2 regions of the Sphingobium sp. V4 genome follow, and region 2 is predicted to be linked to the other one. Evidence: predicted binding sites of a transcription regulator. Region 2 holds the regulator's gene; the other holds the start of a gene.
What was found. Region 2 encodes LexA, which represses DNA repair genes until DNA is damaged. Its sites were predicted from a motif close to GTTCCNCNCTTGTTCT; they were not measured.

Region 1: uvrA (excinuclease ABC subunit UvrA) is a predicted target of LexA. The motif match lies at 4,338-4,353, and genes of this name have one in related genera.

What each region holds. Positions count from the first base shown of each region.
Region 1 covers NZ_CP081001.1:625,044-632,014, reverse strand. Annotated here, with positions in the region: gene mfd (transcription-repair coupling factor) at 1-314, shown strand, start outside; gene K3M67_RS03280 (hypothetical protein) at 503-910, shown strand; gene K3M67_RS03275 (TorF family putative porin) at 897-1,634, shown strand; gene K3M67_RS03270 (MAPEG family protein) at 1,747-2,142, shown strand; gene trmB (tRNA (guanine(46)-N(7))-methyltransferase TrmB) at 2,191-2,886, shown strand; gene K3M67_RS03260 (hypothetical protein) at 2,903-3,136, shown strand; gene K3M67_RS03255 (UrcA family protein) at 3,225-3,569, opposite strand; gene uvrA (excinuclease ABC subunit UvrA) at 4,364-6,971, shown strand, end outside.
Region 2 covers NZ_CP081001.1:991,473-998,443, forward strand. Annotated here, with positions in the region: gene K3M67_RS05220 (citrate synthase) at 1-56, opposite strand, end outside; gene gltX (glutamate--tRNA ligase) at 77-1,519, opposite strand; gene K3M67_RS05230 (ComEC/Rec2 family competence protein) at 1,548-3,698, shown strand; gene lexA (transcriptional repressor LexA) at 3,689-4,372, opposite strand; gene K3M67_RS05240 (hypothetical protein) at 4,523-4,678, shown strand; gene K3M67_RS05245 (molybdopterin molybdotransferase MoeA) at 4,733-5,914, opposite strand; gene moaC (cyclic pyranopterin monophosphate synthase MoaC) at 5,911-6,381, opposite strand; gene trpC (indole-3-glycerol phosphate synthase TrpC) at 6,378-6,971, opposite strand, start outside.

The sequences.
Region 1 (6,971 bases), 370 kb from region 2:
CCGAACTGATCGACCGTTTCGGCAAGCTGCCGCTGCCCACGCAAAACCTGCTCAAGATCATCGAGATCAAGCAGAATTGCATGACTGCCAATATCGCCAAGATCGACGTCGGGCCGAAGGGCGCGCTGGTCAGCTTCTTCGAAGACCGCTTCCCCCGGCCCGAAAATCTCGTCGCCTATATCCAGAAACTGAACGGCGTCGCCCGCCTGCGCCCGGACAGCAAGATCGTGGTCGAGCGCGCCTGGGCCGACCCGCAGGCCCGCCTGAACGGCGCGCTGCAATTGTCGAAGGGCCTCGCCAAGGCGGCGGGCTGAGGCACCGCCCCGATCCCGTCCCGCTGCGCGTCACCCTGGGCCTGACCCAGGGTCACGCTTCCTCGATCCACGTCCCCACCCGCATGTCGCCTTTTCTCATCATGCAGCAAACAAGCAGCAACAGGGCAAATCTAGATCCTTCCCCGACGACCGCACGGCAAAGTGCGGCGTCACAGCAGGAGAAAGACATGAGTTTGCTTATCGCGCTCGTGGCCGCAGCAGCGACCCACAGCGTTTCCCTGGAGCATCACGGCCAGCAACTCGGCGCCACCTACACTGCCCGCGCGGACATCCACAGCAAGACGGTCGGCGCCCGCACCCCCAACCGCATGGACGCGCAGCGCTGCCAATGGACCGCGACCATCATGGTCGACCGCAGGCTGGACCACGGCCCCGCGCTGGCCCGCACCATTGCCACCGACCAGCGCTTCTCGGGCAGCGAAGCCGGCGCCTGCGCGCCGGGCCGCCAGCCGGGCGCGCGCGACCTCGCCCGGCATCAGGACGCGATCCGGGCGCATCTGGTCGCGGTCGCGCAGGCGGATCGCGGTCCGCTGCTGGCTGAACTGGACTCGGCGCGCGCGCTTGCCTCCAACTGATCGCATCCGCCGCAAGGCATGGCTGGGGGCGCTGCTGCTCGCCGGCCATGCCGTTCCGGCCGCCGCCCAGGATGCCGCCGGCCCGACCGTCACGCTCGAAGTCGTCAGCGAAGATCGCCGCCGCGGCCTCGGCTGGAGCGGCGGCGATCCGGTGCTGCGCGGCACCCTGTCCCTCCCGGTCGCAGACGGCCTCAGCCTCGACGGCACGGCGACCAGCCTTTGGGGCAGCGCGCGTCATGGCGGCGCCGACGCGGCCATCGACCTGGGCGCCAGCTATGCCCGGCAACTGGGGGGCTTCCGCCTGACGGCCGAGGGGCGCTACCATCTCTTCCCCGGTGCGTCCGACCAGGGCTATGGCGAAGTCGGCGCGATCGCTGGCTTCACCCTCGGCCCGGCCAGCGTCGATCTCGGCGCCCGCTATGCCCCGCGCCAATCGGCGATCGGCGGCGACAATCTCTATCTCTCGACCAGCGCCGCCATCGGCATCCCGGGCACCCCGCTTACCCTGTCCGGCCATCTCGGCCGGTCATCGGGCGACGTTCGCAGCCCCCTCCGCGCCGCGCGCCTGCGGCCCGATGGCGGCTATTGGGACCATGGCGTCGCGCTCGACTGGTATCGCGGCCGCTGGTCCGCGGGCCTGCGCTACGCCGACACGGACATCGCCGCCACCGGCAATACCCATGCCGGGGCAACCTTGATCGGACGGGTGGGCCTGACCCTGTAAGTCCCTCCCCATTCGCTTCGGGCGCAGCCCCGACATGCTCACGAACCGCGGGCTTGCTCTGTCCTGCGCGATCCGGATTTGCTAAGAGGCGGAAAAAGGGAAGGACATCACCATGCCCGTCGAACTCACGATCCTGGCCTGGGGCATGATCCTGCTCCTCGTCCACATCTTCGCCGCCGCCCATGTGAAGACGAAGCAATATGGCGCCAAATGGAATATGGGCGCCCGCGACGAACGGCTGCCCCAGCTCAATCCCCTCGGCGGCCGCCTCTCCCGTGCCCAGGCCAATTATATGGAAACACTGCCCATCGCCATCGTCGCCTTGATCGGGGTCGTGGTGGCGGGCAGGACCAGCGAGTGGACCGCGCTGGGCGGCTGGATCTGGCTGGGTGCGCGCATCGTCTATCTGCCGCTCTACGGCCTCGGCATCCCGGTCGTCCGCACGATCATGTTCTTCGCCAGCCTGGTCGGGCTGCTCATCATCCTCTGGCCGCTGCTCGGCATCTGACATCGTCCTGCTTGCCCCGCGCCGTTCCCCCGGCTAAGCGCGCGCCCCATGACTGCGCATAAATCCGGCGACCCCACGACCCTCAACCGCCTCTATGGGCGCCAGTCGGGGCCAAAGCTCCGCAAGGGCCAGCAGGAGCTGGTCGACACGCTGCTCCCCGCCCTGTCCGTCCCGGCGGAGGGCGAAGTGACCGCCGCGAACCTGTTTGGTTATGACCGCCCGCTCCATTTCGAAATCGGCTTCGGCGGCGGCGAACATATGGCCTGGCGCGCCGACCTGCTGCCCGACCATGGCTTCATCGGGTGCGAGCCTTTCCTCAACGGCGTGGTCCAGGCGCTCGGCCATGTCCGCGACCAGGCGCTGGGCAATGTGCGCCTGCACATGGGCGATGCGCTCGACGTGCTTGCCCGCATCCCCGACGGCGCCCTCAGCTTCGTCTATCTCCTCCATCCCGATCCCTGGCCCAAGGCGCGCCACGCCAAGCGTCGGATGATGAACCCCGGCCCGGTCGCGATGATCGCCCGCAAGCTCAAGCCCGGCGGCGAATTCCGCTTCGGCACCGACCATCCGGTCTATCTGCGCTGGGCGCTGATGGTGATGAACGGCCATCCCGATTTCGACTGGCTGGCCAGCGAGCCGAAGGATTTCCAGAACCGCCCCGGCGGCTGGCCCGAAACCCGCTACGAAGCGAAGGCCCGGCGCATCGGCCACGAAGTCTGGTATTTCCGATACCGCCGCAAATAGAGGGCAAGGCACGCGCATGACCGCCGACCAGATGACCGACCTGCTCGTCGCCCGGCTGCTGCGCGATCATGGCGGCCAGAAACACAAGTGGCGCCGATTGCTGGGGCCGGTGCGGCTCTATGATCGCGCCACCCATCCGCATTGCAACTGGACCCTCGATCCGATCGGCTCGGCCGTGGAGGTCGAGACGATCGAACGGCTGAGCGACGAACTGCGCCTCGCCCATCCCATCCTCACCGGGCCGCGCTGATCCGGCCCGACCGCCGCTGCGCCACATGCGAAAACGGCCCGGATCATCTCCGGGCCGTTTCGTTTCCGACAGGCGCGCGCGCCGGCGCTCAGTTGCCGGTGAGGGCGCGAACCTCCTTGCCTGCATCGGCATAGCGTTCGCCGGTTTCGGCGCGGGCGATGGCGGCGTTCACCGGCACCGAGACATGGGCGATCGCCTTGCTGCGGCAGGCGGTCATCGCCGCCAGGTCCGTCGTCGCGCACACCCGCGACGCGGCGCGGGAGATCCGGCTGCGCAGCTGCTTCTGGTGGTCGGCCTTCGCCAGGTTCAGGTCGCCATGATAGACTTCGGCGCTGCGGCCATTGGATTCGAAGGGTTCGGCGGAAGCCGCACCGGCGGTGGCGATCAGGGTGACGGTGGCGAAAGCGGCGGCGATCTTGGACGAACGGAACATGGGCATATCTCCTCACAAACTGGTTTGACCGGGCCGCCTCTTGGGGGGCGTCGCGGCGCCGGTGTTGCGAGCGGGGGAGCCGGAGGTTTTCGGGGTCGGCTCCTGTCCCGCTCGCCCATCCTGTGTAGGCGCAGTCCCCCGCCGGTGCGCGTCCGGTTCGACCGGATGCGACCATCGTCGGCCAACGACGCCGGCTTCGACCAATGACACAGGGACGGGGGACGAACGGCGCGACGAACGACATGCGCCGCCCGGCAAACGACATGAACCGTAACGGAAAGAGCGAATCGCAACGGTCGGGGACGAATGAAAACGCCCCCGGCGCAAGGGAAGGCCGGGGGCGTATCCAGATGCTGTCGGGCACTCCGGATCGGGATGAACTGATGTGGAAGAGACGACGCTACTGGCGCTGAACCGTCCCTTAACGCCGCCATGATAACGCTACGGCAGGAAGGGCAAATCGCGGTTCGATGACCGTCATCCGCCGGTCGCCGGGCGGCGTCAGCGGCGGACGAACCGCCGGTCGCTGCCGACGAACGACATCAGTCAGGCGGGCGCGCGCCGTCGCTTCATATCTGGGCGAAGGCGCGCGGCAGCGCCCACCTCCTCGCGCGCGCCCTGCCGCTCCATTGCCTGGGCGTCAGGGCTGCCGCGGCATCCAGGCTCCCTCCTTGGCGCGCCGAAAAAAGCATTTGGCAGCCTCGCCTTTCCCTTCTGCGCCCAAATCCCTATTTTGCCCCCAGTCCGCGCGCCAGCGCTTGCCCGATCAGAACAAATCTGGAACAACACGCCCCATGAGCCTCACCCACATCAGCGTCCGCGGCGCTCGCGAGCACAACCTCAAGGGCGTCGACGTCGACCTGCCCCGCGATTCCCTGATCGTCATCACCGGCCTGTCCGGCTCGGGCAAATCCTCCCTCGCCTTCGACACCATCTATGCGGAGGGGCAGCGCCGCTATGTGGAGTCGCTCTCCGCCTATGCGCGCCAGTTTCTGGAGATGATGCAGAAGCCCGATGTCGAGCATATCGAAGGCCTGTCCCCCGCGATCAGCATCGAGCAGAAGACCACCAGCCGCAACCCGCGCTCGACGGTGGCGACCGTCACGGAGATCTACGACTATATGCGCCTCCTCTGGGCGCGCGTCGGCATCCCCTACTCGCCCGCGACAGGCCTCCCGATCAGCGCCCAGACCGTCAGCCAGATGGTCGACCGCGTGATGCTCCTGCCGGAGGGCACCCGCTTCTACCTGCTCGCCCCGGTCGTGCGCGGCCGCAAGGGGGAGTATCGCAAGGAACTGGCCGAGTGGCAGAAGGCGGGCTACACCCGCGTCCGCATCGACGGCGAGATGGTCCTGATCGAGGACGCCCCCGCCCTCGACAAGAAATACAAGCATGACATCGAAGTCGTGGTCGACCGCCTCGCCGTGGGGCCGGACATGGGCACGCGTCTCGCCGACAGTTTCGAGCAGGCGCTGAAACTCGCCGACGGCCTCGCCTATGTCGACCTCGCCGACGGCGTCGTGCCGGGCCGCGAGGATGAAGTCCAGTCCGCCGACAAGAAGATGAAGGGCGCCGGCATCCCCGCCAACCGCATCGTCTTCTCCGAAAAATTCGCCTGCCCGGTCAGCGGCTTCACCATCCCCGAGATCGAGCCGCGCCTCTTCTCCTTCAACGCCCCCTTGGGCGCCTGCCCGGCCTGCGATGGCCTTGGCGAACGGCAGGAGTTCGACCCCGAACTCGTCGTCCCCAACGAAGCCCTCTCGATCAAGAAGGGCGCCGTGGTCCCCTGGGCCAAGTCCAACCCGCCCAGCCCCTATTATATGCAGGTGCTCGGCTCCCTCGCCCGCGAGTTCGGCTTCTCCCTCGACACCCCCTGGGCCGACCTCCCCGGCGAGGTGAAGCTCATCATCCTCCACGGCACCGGCGGCAAGCCCGTCACCCTGCGCTTCCAGGACGGCAAGAAAAGCTACGAGGTCAAGAAAGCGTTCGAGGGCGTCATCGGCAACCTCAACCGCCGCCTGCTCCAGACCGACAGCGCCTGGATGCGCGAGGAGCTGGCCAAGTACCAGACCGCCATGCCGTGCGAGACCTGCCACGGCGCCCGCCTCAAGCCCGAGGCGCTGGCCGTCAAGATCGCGGGCGAGGACATCAGCCTCTCCACCCGCCGATCGGTGGTGGACGCGCTCGCCTTCTTCTCCGCCCTCCCCGACCATCTCAACGACCAGCAGAACCAGATCGCCCGCGCCATCCTCAAGGAAATCGTGGAGCGCCTCGGCTTCCTCAACAATGTCGGCCTCGACTATCTCAATCTCGACCGCACCAGCGGAACCCTGTCGGGCGGCGAGTCCCAGCGCATCCGCCTCGCCTCCCAGATCGGCAGCGGCCTGTCGGGCGTCCTCTACGTCCTCGACGAACCCTCGATCGGCCTGCACCAGCGCGACAATGACCGGCTGCTCGTGACCCTCAAGCGCCTGCGCGACCTCGGCAACAGCGTCATCGTCGTGGAGCATGACGAGGATGCGATCCGCGCCGCCGACTATATCGTCGACATGGGGCCGGGCGCGGGCGTCCATGGCGGCACCATCGTCGCGCAGGGCACCCTGCCCGAACTGCTCGCCCACAGGGACAGCCTGACCGCCGACTATCTGAACGGCACCCGCCGCATCGACGTGCCGATGAAGCGCCGCAAGGGGTCGGGCAAGAAGCTCACCGTCCACAATGCCCGCGCCAACAACCTGACCGGCGTCACCGCCTCGATCCCGCTCGGCACCTTCACCTGCATCACCGGCGTATCGGGATCGGGCAAGTCCAGCTTCACCATCGACACGCTCTACGCCGCGTCGGCCCGCGCCCTCAACGGCGCCCGCATCGTTGCCGGCCCGCATGACAAGATCACCGGCCTCGACCATTGCGACAAGGTGATCGACATCGACCAGTCGCCCATCGGCCGCACCCCGCGCTCCAACCCGGCCACCTATACCGGCGCCTTCACCAATATCCGCGACTGGTTCGCGGGCCTGCCCGAAGCCCAGGCGCGCGGCTACAAGCCCGGCCGTTTCAGCTTCAACGTCAAGGGCGGCCGCTGCGAAGCCTGCACCGGCGACGGCCTCATCAAGATCGAGATGCACTTCCTCCCCGACGTCTATGTCACCTGCGATGTCTGCCACGGCGCCCGCTACAATCGCGAGACGCTGGAGGTGAAGTTCAAGGGCAAGTCGATCGCCGACGTGCTCGACATGACGGTCGAGGATGCCGTCGAATTCTTCAAGGCCGTCCCGCCGATCCGCGACAAGATGGCGATGCTCGCGGAAGTCGGCCTTGGCTATATCAAGGTCGGCCAGCAGGCCACCACCCTGTCCGGCGGCGAAGCCCAGCGCGTCAAGCTCGCCAAGGAACTCTCCC
Region 2 (6,971 bases):
ATGGCATAGTCGTTGCTCGCTCCCCCAATGGTCAAATTGGCTTTATTATCCGACATGTTTTTCTCCTTGAGTGCCATCAACCAGCCGTTGCGTGCCCTGCACCGGCCAGCCGTTCCAAGCTCTCCTCTTTCCCCAGAAGGAAGAGGACATCGAAAATACCCGGCGAGACCGTGCGGCCGGTGAGCGCCGCACGCAGCGGTTGCGCCACCTTGCCGAGGCCCAGGCCAGCATCCTCCGCCACGCGGCGTATCGCTTCTTCGATCGCTTCAACCGTCCAGGACTGGACGGGCTGGAGAGCGTCGGCTGTCTTGGTCAGCAGCGCGCGCGCGGAGTCGTCTAGCAGAGCAATTGCCTTTTCGTCAAAATCGAGCGGGCAATTTTTGAACAGAAATTCTGCTCCCTCCGCAATTTCATTAAGGGTTTTGGCCCGCGGCTTCAGCGAAGGCATCGCCTGGGTCAAAATGCCCAACTGGTTTTCGCTCAAAACCTTTCCGAGCCGCGCCTCGACCCGCGGCGCGACCAGCCCGGCCAGCCGCGAATCATCCGCTTCGCGCAGATAATGGCCGTTGAGATTTTCCAGCTTCTTGATGTCAAAGCGCGACGGCGATCGGCCGACGCCGCCGATGTCGAACAGGTCGATCGCGCGGGCGATCGAGATGATCTCCTCGTCGCCATGTCCCCAGCCCAAGCGCAGCAGATAGTTCAGCACCGCTTCGGGCAGCATCCCCATTTCGTCGCGATAGGCATCGACACCCAGCGCGCCGTGGCGCTTGGACAGTTTCGCACCGTCCGATCCGTGGATCAGGGGGATATGGGCGTAGACCGGCTCGTCCCAGCCCATGGCCTTGATGATCGTCAACTGGCGGAAGGCGTTGTTGAGATGGTCGTCGCCCCGGATGACGTGCGTCACGCCCATGTCATGATCGTCGACCACGACGGCGAGCATATAGGTGGGGGTGCCATCCGACCGCAGCAGGATCATGTCGTCCAGTTCCGCATTCTGGACGACGACGCGGCCCTGCACCGCATCCTCGATCACCGTTTCGCCGTCGCGCGGCGCCTTGATGCGGATGACGAAGGGCGCGCCTTCGGGCGCTTCGGCCGGATCGCGATCGCGCCAGCGACCGTCATAGCGCATCGGCTGCCTGGCCGCGCGCTGCTGTTCGCGCAAGGATGCCAGCTCCTCGGGCGTCGCGTAGCATTTATAGGCATGGCCGGCATCGAGCAGCTGGCTGGCGACCTCGGCATGGCGGGGGGTGCGTTCGAACTGGAACACGGCCGGCTCGTCACCGGCCAGGCCCAACCATTCGAGGCCGTCGAAGATCGCGGCCACGGCCGCCTCGGTCGAACGCGCACGATCGGTATCCTCGACGCGCAGCAGGAACTTGCCGCCATGGTGACGCGCGAACAGCCAGTTGAACAGCGCGGTGCGGGCGCCGCCAATATGCAGGTATCCCGTGGGCGACGGGGCGAAACGGGTCACCACCTGCTTGTTCATTCCCGTTGCACTTGCCGTCATATTCTTTGACATTCGCCTTAGCTGACCCATGAATGCGCCGCCCCCTAGCACGGCTTTTGAGCCACGACAAACCTCCCTTGGTGCGGGGCCGTGGGCGTGGGCGCGGGCGGCGCTGGAAGCCGTCGAAAGCCGGCTGGAGTGCGAGCGCGAGCAGATCGGATTATGGGCGCCGGTGGGGGCGGGCTGCGGCATTGCGGCCTGGTTCCTGCTGCCGCACGCGATGGGCTGGCTCGCCTTCTGCTGCGCGGCGCTGGCGATGGCCTGTACGGGGACCATGTTGCCGGCGGGAGGGCGGTTGCGGCGGATGATCGTGGCGGGCGCGATCCTGGCGTGCATGGGCTGTCTGCTGGTCTGGGGGAAGGCGAGCCTGCTGGGGCAGCCGCCGCTCGGCCGGGCGACATTCGTCGAACTGACCGGGGACGTGCTGTCCGAGCGCCGCGTGCCGTCGCAGGCTATCGTGCGCGTCATGCTCCGGCCGGTCGCTGCGCCCGGCCTGCCCGCGAGGGTCAGGGTCAACATCGCGGATGCGGACGTGCCTGCCGGCCTGGGCGCTGGCGCGCGCATCCGGTTTCGCGTGCGGTTGATGCCGCCGGCGCCGCCATCCGTGCCGGGCGGCTATGATTTTGCCGCACGCGCCTATTTTCAGGGGATTGGCGCAACCGGAAGGGCGCTCAAGCCTGTGGAAGTCTTGCGTCCGTCGACTGCATCGCCGTCGCTGAGGGCGCGATTGTTCGGCCATATCGTGGAGCGCGTGGACGGGCCGGTCGAGGGGATCGCCGCTGCGCTGGCGACCGGGGATCAGGGCGCCATCAGTGAGGCCGATGCGGAGGCGATGCGGCGGAGCGGCCTGGCCCATCTGCTGTCGATCAGTGGGCTGCACGTCACCGCGCTGATCGGCGCCGTGATCTTCCTGCTGATGCGCGTCATGGCGCTCAGCCGGCGCGCTGTGCTGGGCTGGCCGCTGATGCTGATCGCGGCGACCGGCGGGGCGCTGGCGGGGATCGGCTACACCTTGCTGACAGGGGCCGAGGTGCCGACGGTCAGATCCTGTGTCGCCGCACTGCTGGTTCTGGGCGGGCTGGCGATGGGGCGCGATGCGATCACCTTGCGGCTGGTGGCGGCCGGCGCGCTGGTCGTGCTTCTGTTCTGGCCCGAGGCGCTGGTCGGGCCGAGTTTCCAGATGAGTTTCGCCGCAGTGACGGCATTGGTGGCGCTGGCCGAGCATCCGCGCTTTCGCGCCTTTGCCGCGGCGCGTGATGAAGGGATGATTCGCAAAGGCGGCCGTCTTCTGGCGGTGACGCTGGCGACCGGCGTCGCCGTCGAACTGGTGCTGATGCCGATCGCGCTGTTTCATTTCCACAAGGCGGGCCTGCTGGGCGCCTTCGCCAACCTGATCGCGATCCCGCTCACCACCTTCCTGGTCATGCCGCTGGAGGCCTTGGCGCTGGCGCTCGACCTGGTGGGACTGGGGGCTCCGGCCTGGTGGGTGACGGAACAAGCGCTCAACCTGCTCCTGCTTCTGGCCCACAGCGTGGCCGCCAGTCCGATGGCGACCATGGTGGCGCCGGCCATGGGCGCCACCCTGTTCGGCATGACCGTCGTCGGGTTGCTGTGGTGCCTGTTGTGGCGGACGGGAATCAGGTGGCTGGGGCTGGCGCCGCTGGGCATCGGCATGGCGGCGACCCTGATGGCGTCACCGCCGGATGTCCTGGTCACGGGCGACGGACGGCATGTGGCGGTGCGGATAGAGAAGGGCATGGCGACCCTGCGCGCCGGGGCGGGAGACTATGTCCGCGACGTGCTGTCGGAAAGTGCGGGCCATGACGGTGAGCTGGAAGCCATCGCGGCGCTGCCGCAGGCGCGCTGTTCAGCGGACCTTTGCGCAGTCGGGTTGAGAGACAGGACGGGTCGAGACTGGCGGTTGCTCCTGACCCGCAGCGACATGCTGATCGCGCGGCGCGACTTTGCACGGGATTGCGCGGCGGCGGATATCGTCATCAGCGATCGGGGCCTGCCGCGCTGGTGCCGTCCGCGCTGGTTGAAGATTGACCGCCGGTTGCTGGCGCGCACCGGCGGCCTGTCCATCAGCCTGCAAGATGGCGAAGTTCACACCGTCCATCGACCGGGCGACGCCCATCCCTGGATCGTGCGCCCGAGGTCCGGAAAATCTCAGTTATAGCGGCGCAGCAGACCGGCGAGTTTGCCCTGGATACGGACCTGACGCGGATCATAGATCTGCGGTTCATATGCCGAGTTGGCGGGGTCGAGCCGGACCCGGCTGCCTTCGCGCCGGAAATATTTGAGCGTCGCTTCCGCATCGTCGATCAGGGCGACGACGATCTGCCCCTCGCGCGCGACATCCGTGCGCTGGATCAGGGCGAAGTCGCCGTCGAGGATGCCGGCTTCGACCATCGAATCGCCAGATACTTCCAGCGCATAATGATCGCCCGCGCCGAGCAGCGCGGCAGGGACGGAGAGCATGGCCTGTCCCTCCATCGCCTCGATCGGAACGCCGGCCGCGATGCGACCGTGCAGGGGGATTTCGATCACGTCATTGGCGGCGATTGGCAGGGCAGGCGCCACCCTGGGCTGCGGCGCGACCGCAGGCGCCATCACCGGCGCGGGGGGGCGGTGCATGGCGTCGGGCAGCTTGAGGACCTCCAGCGCGCGAGCGCGGTTGGGCAGGCGACGGATGAAGCCGCGTTCTTCCAACGCGTTGATGAGGCGGTGGATGCCGGACTTGGAACGCAGGTCGAGCGCATCCTTCATCTCCTCGAAAGAGGGGGACACGCCGCCCTCCTCCAGCCGGGTCTGAATGAAGCTCAGCAATTCCTGCTGCTTGGGCGTCAACATCGCTGCGGTCCTCCGTGGAACGTATGAGGAACGCATAGGAAACACATGGGGATTAGTCAAGCGCCGAACGGCCGGTCGCATTTCGCGGAACGCGCGTCGTGGTCCGGGGGTTTCAATGCCACCCTCCACAGAGGGTATAGGAGAGTGACAATGGCCAACCAGAATGATCAGGACAAGTCCCAGCGCCGCGACCAGCAAGGCGGCGGTGGTCAGAGCGACCGTCAGCATCAGCAGGAAAACCGGCAGGACCAGATGGGCGACGAACGCCGCCAGGACAAGGCGCCGGGCAACAAGCAGCAACGCTGACCAAGCCGACAGATCAGCAGAAAGGGGCCGTTCCGCGGCCCCTTTTTCTGTCCGTCACGCGAGTGGAAGCACGGTCATGCGGTCGCCGGGCAGGGCTGGCGGCGATCCTGCCGGGCGCAGGATCAGGCAGTCGGCCTGCGCCATGGCGGCGGTGGCGGCGCTGTCCTGCGACGTGACGGATACGGCTCCGTCCCTGCTGCGCCAAGCGCGGAGATAGTCGTCGCGATCACCCGTGGCCGGCAGGGGGGATGCAAGCCGCGATTCGCCGACGGGCGGCAGAGGATCGACCGCCCCGCCGAGGTGACGGATCAGCGGCAGCAGGAACAATGTGCCGGTGACGAAAGCCGATACGGGGTTGCCGGGCAAGCCGAGGAACAGCGAACCGCCAAGCCGACCGGCCATCAGCGGCTTGCCGGGACGCATCCTGATCTTCCAGAAATCGAGTGTGCCGCCCGCCTTGGCGAAGGCGGGACGGACGAGATCATGGTCGCCGACCGACGCGCCGCCGGTCGAGACGATGATGTCGGCCTCGCGGGCCTGTTCCAGCGCAGCCACCATGGCGTCGAGATCGTCGGCTATGATGCCGAGGTCGATCACGTCGCAAGGCACGTCCGCCAGCATCGCCGCCAGCATGGGCGCGTTGGAGGACGGCAGGAAGCCCGGCGGCGTCGGCGCGCCGGGAGGCACAAGTTCGTTGCCGGTGGACAGCAGCGCGACCCTGGGCCTGGCATGGACCGGCAGATCGCCATGGCCCGCCAGCACCGCAAGGGCGATCTGGGCCGGACCGATGCGCGTTCCGGCCCGGAGCAGGACAGTGTCGCGGGCGAAATCCGAAGCGGCGGGGCGAACGTGGCGGCCGGCGGGCAGCGGATCTGCGTTGGCGCGCAGCAGGTCGCCATCGCGGGTCGCATTTTCCTGCATCAATATGGCGTCGGCGCCAGGGGGCAGCGGCGCGCCCGTGAAGATGCGGACCGCTTCGCCGGGCGAGAGCGCGGGGAGGTGAGCCGCACCGGCCGCGCTTTCGCCGGCTAAGCGCCAGGGACCGGGATATTCGGCCGCGCGCACGGCATAGCCGTCCATCGCCGACAGGTCGGCCCAGGGCTGATCGCGCAGGGCGAGGATGTCCCGCGCCAGCCAGCGGCCGACCGACCGGCCGACCGGAACCATCTCGATCGGCAGGCGCCGCGCCAGTGCGAACAGGCGCGCCTGCGCGTCGGCGACGGGCAGTAGACTCATGCCGCGTGCCAGTCCCCGGACTTGCCGCCGGTCTTGGCGATCAGGCGGACGTTGCCGATGACCATGGCCTTGTCCAGCGCCTTGGCCATGTCGTAGACGGTGAGCAAGGCGATCGAAGCGGCGGTCAGCGCTTCCATCTCCACCCCGGTCTGGCCGGCGGTACGGGCGGTGGCGGTGGCCGTGACGCCGCTCTCGTCGAGATCGAAATCGACCGTCACGGCGCTCAGTGCGATCGGATGGCAGAGCGGGATGAGGTCGGCCGTCCGCTTGGCGGCCATGATGCCCGCCACCCGGGCCACGGCGAGCACGTCCCCCTTCTTGACCAAGCCTTGCGCGATCGCGGCGGCGGCATCCCCGCTCATCTCGATCCGGCCGGAGGCGACCGCCTCGCGCGCGGTCACGGCCTTGGCCGAGACGTCGACCATGCGCGCCGCGCCATCCGCGTCCAGATGCGTCAGGCCGGTCATGCGCCGGTCAACAGGTTGCGGGTCGCCGCCTCGACGTCGGTCTGGCGCATCAGCGTTTCGCCGACCAGGAAGCAGCGCACCCCATGGTCGGACATGGCGGCCAGATCGGCATGGCCGGTCAGGCCGCTTTCGGCGACGAAGGTGCAGCCGGCGGGCGCCTTGCCCACCAGTTCATAGGTGCGGGCGAAGTCGACGCTGAAATCGCGCAGGTCGCGATTATTGACGCCGATCAGGCGCGAGCGGAGATTGAGCGCGCGTTCCAGCTCGCTTTCGTCATGAACCTCGATCAGCGCGTCCATGCCGAGGCCCAGCGCGGCGTCCTCTATCTCCCGCATCTGGCCGTCGTCCAGCGCGGCGACGATGATGAGGATGGCGTCGGCGCCGAGCGAGCGGCTTTCCAGCACCTGCCAGGGATCGACGATGAAATCCTTGCGCAGCACTGGCAGCGCGCAGGCGGAACGGGCGGCCATCAGATAATCGTCATGTCCCTGGAAATAGGGTTCGTCGGTCAGCACCGACAGACAGGCCGCGCCGCCGGCGGCATAGGCCTGGGCATGGGCTGGCGGGTCGAAATCGGCGCGGATCAGCCC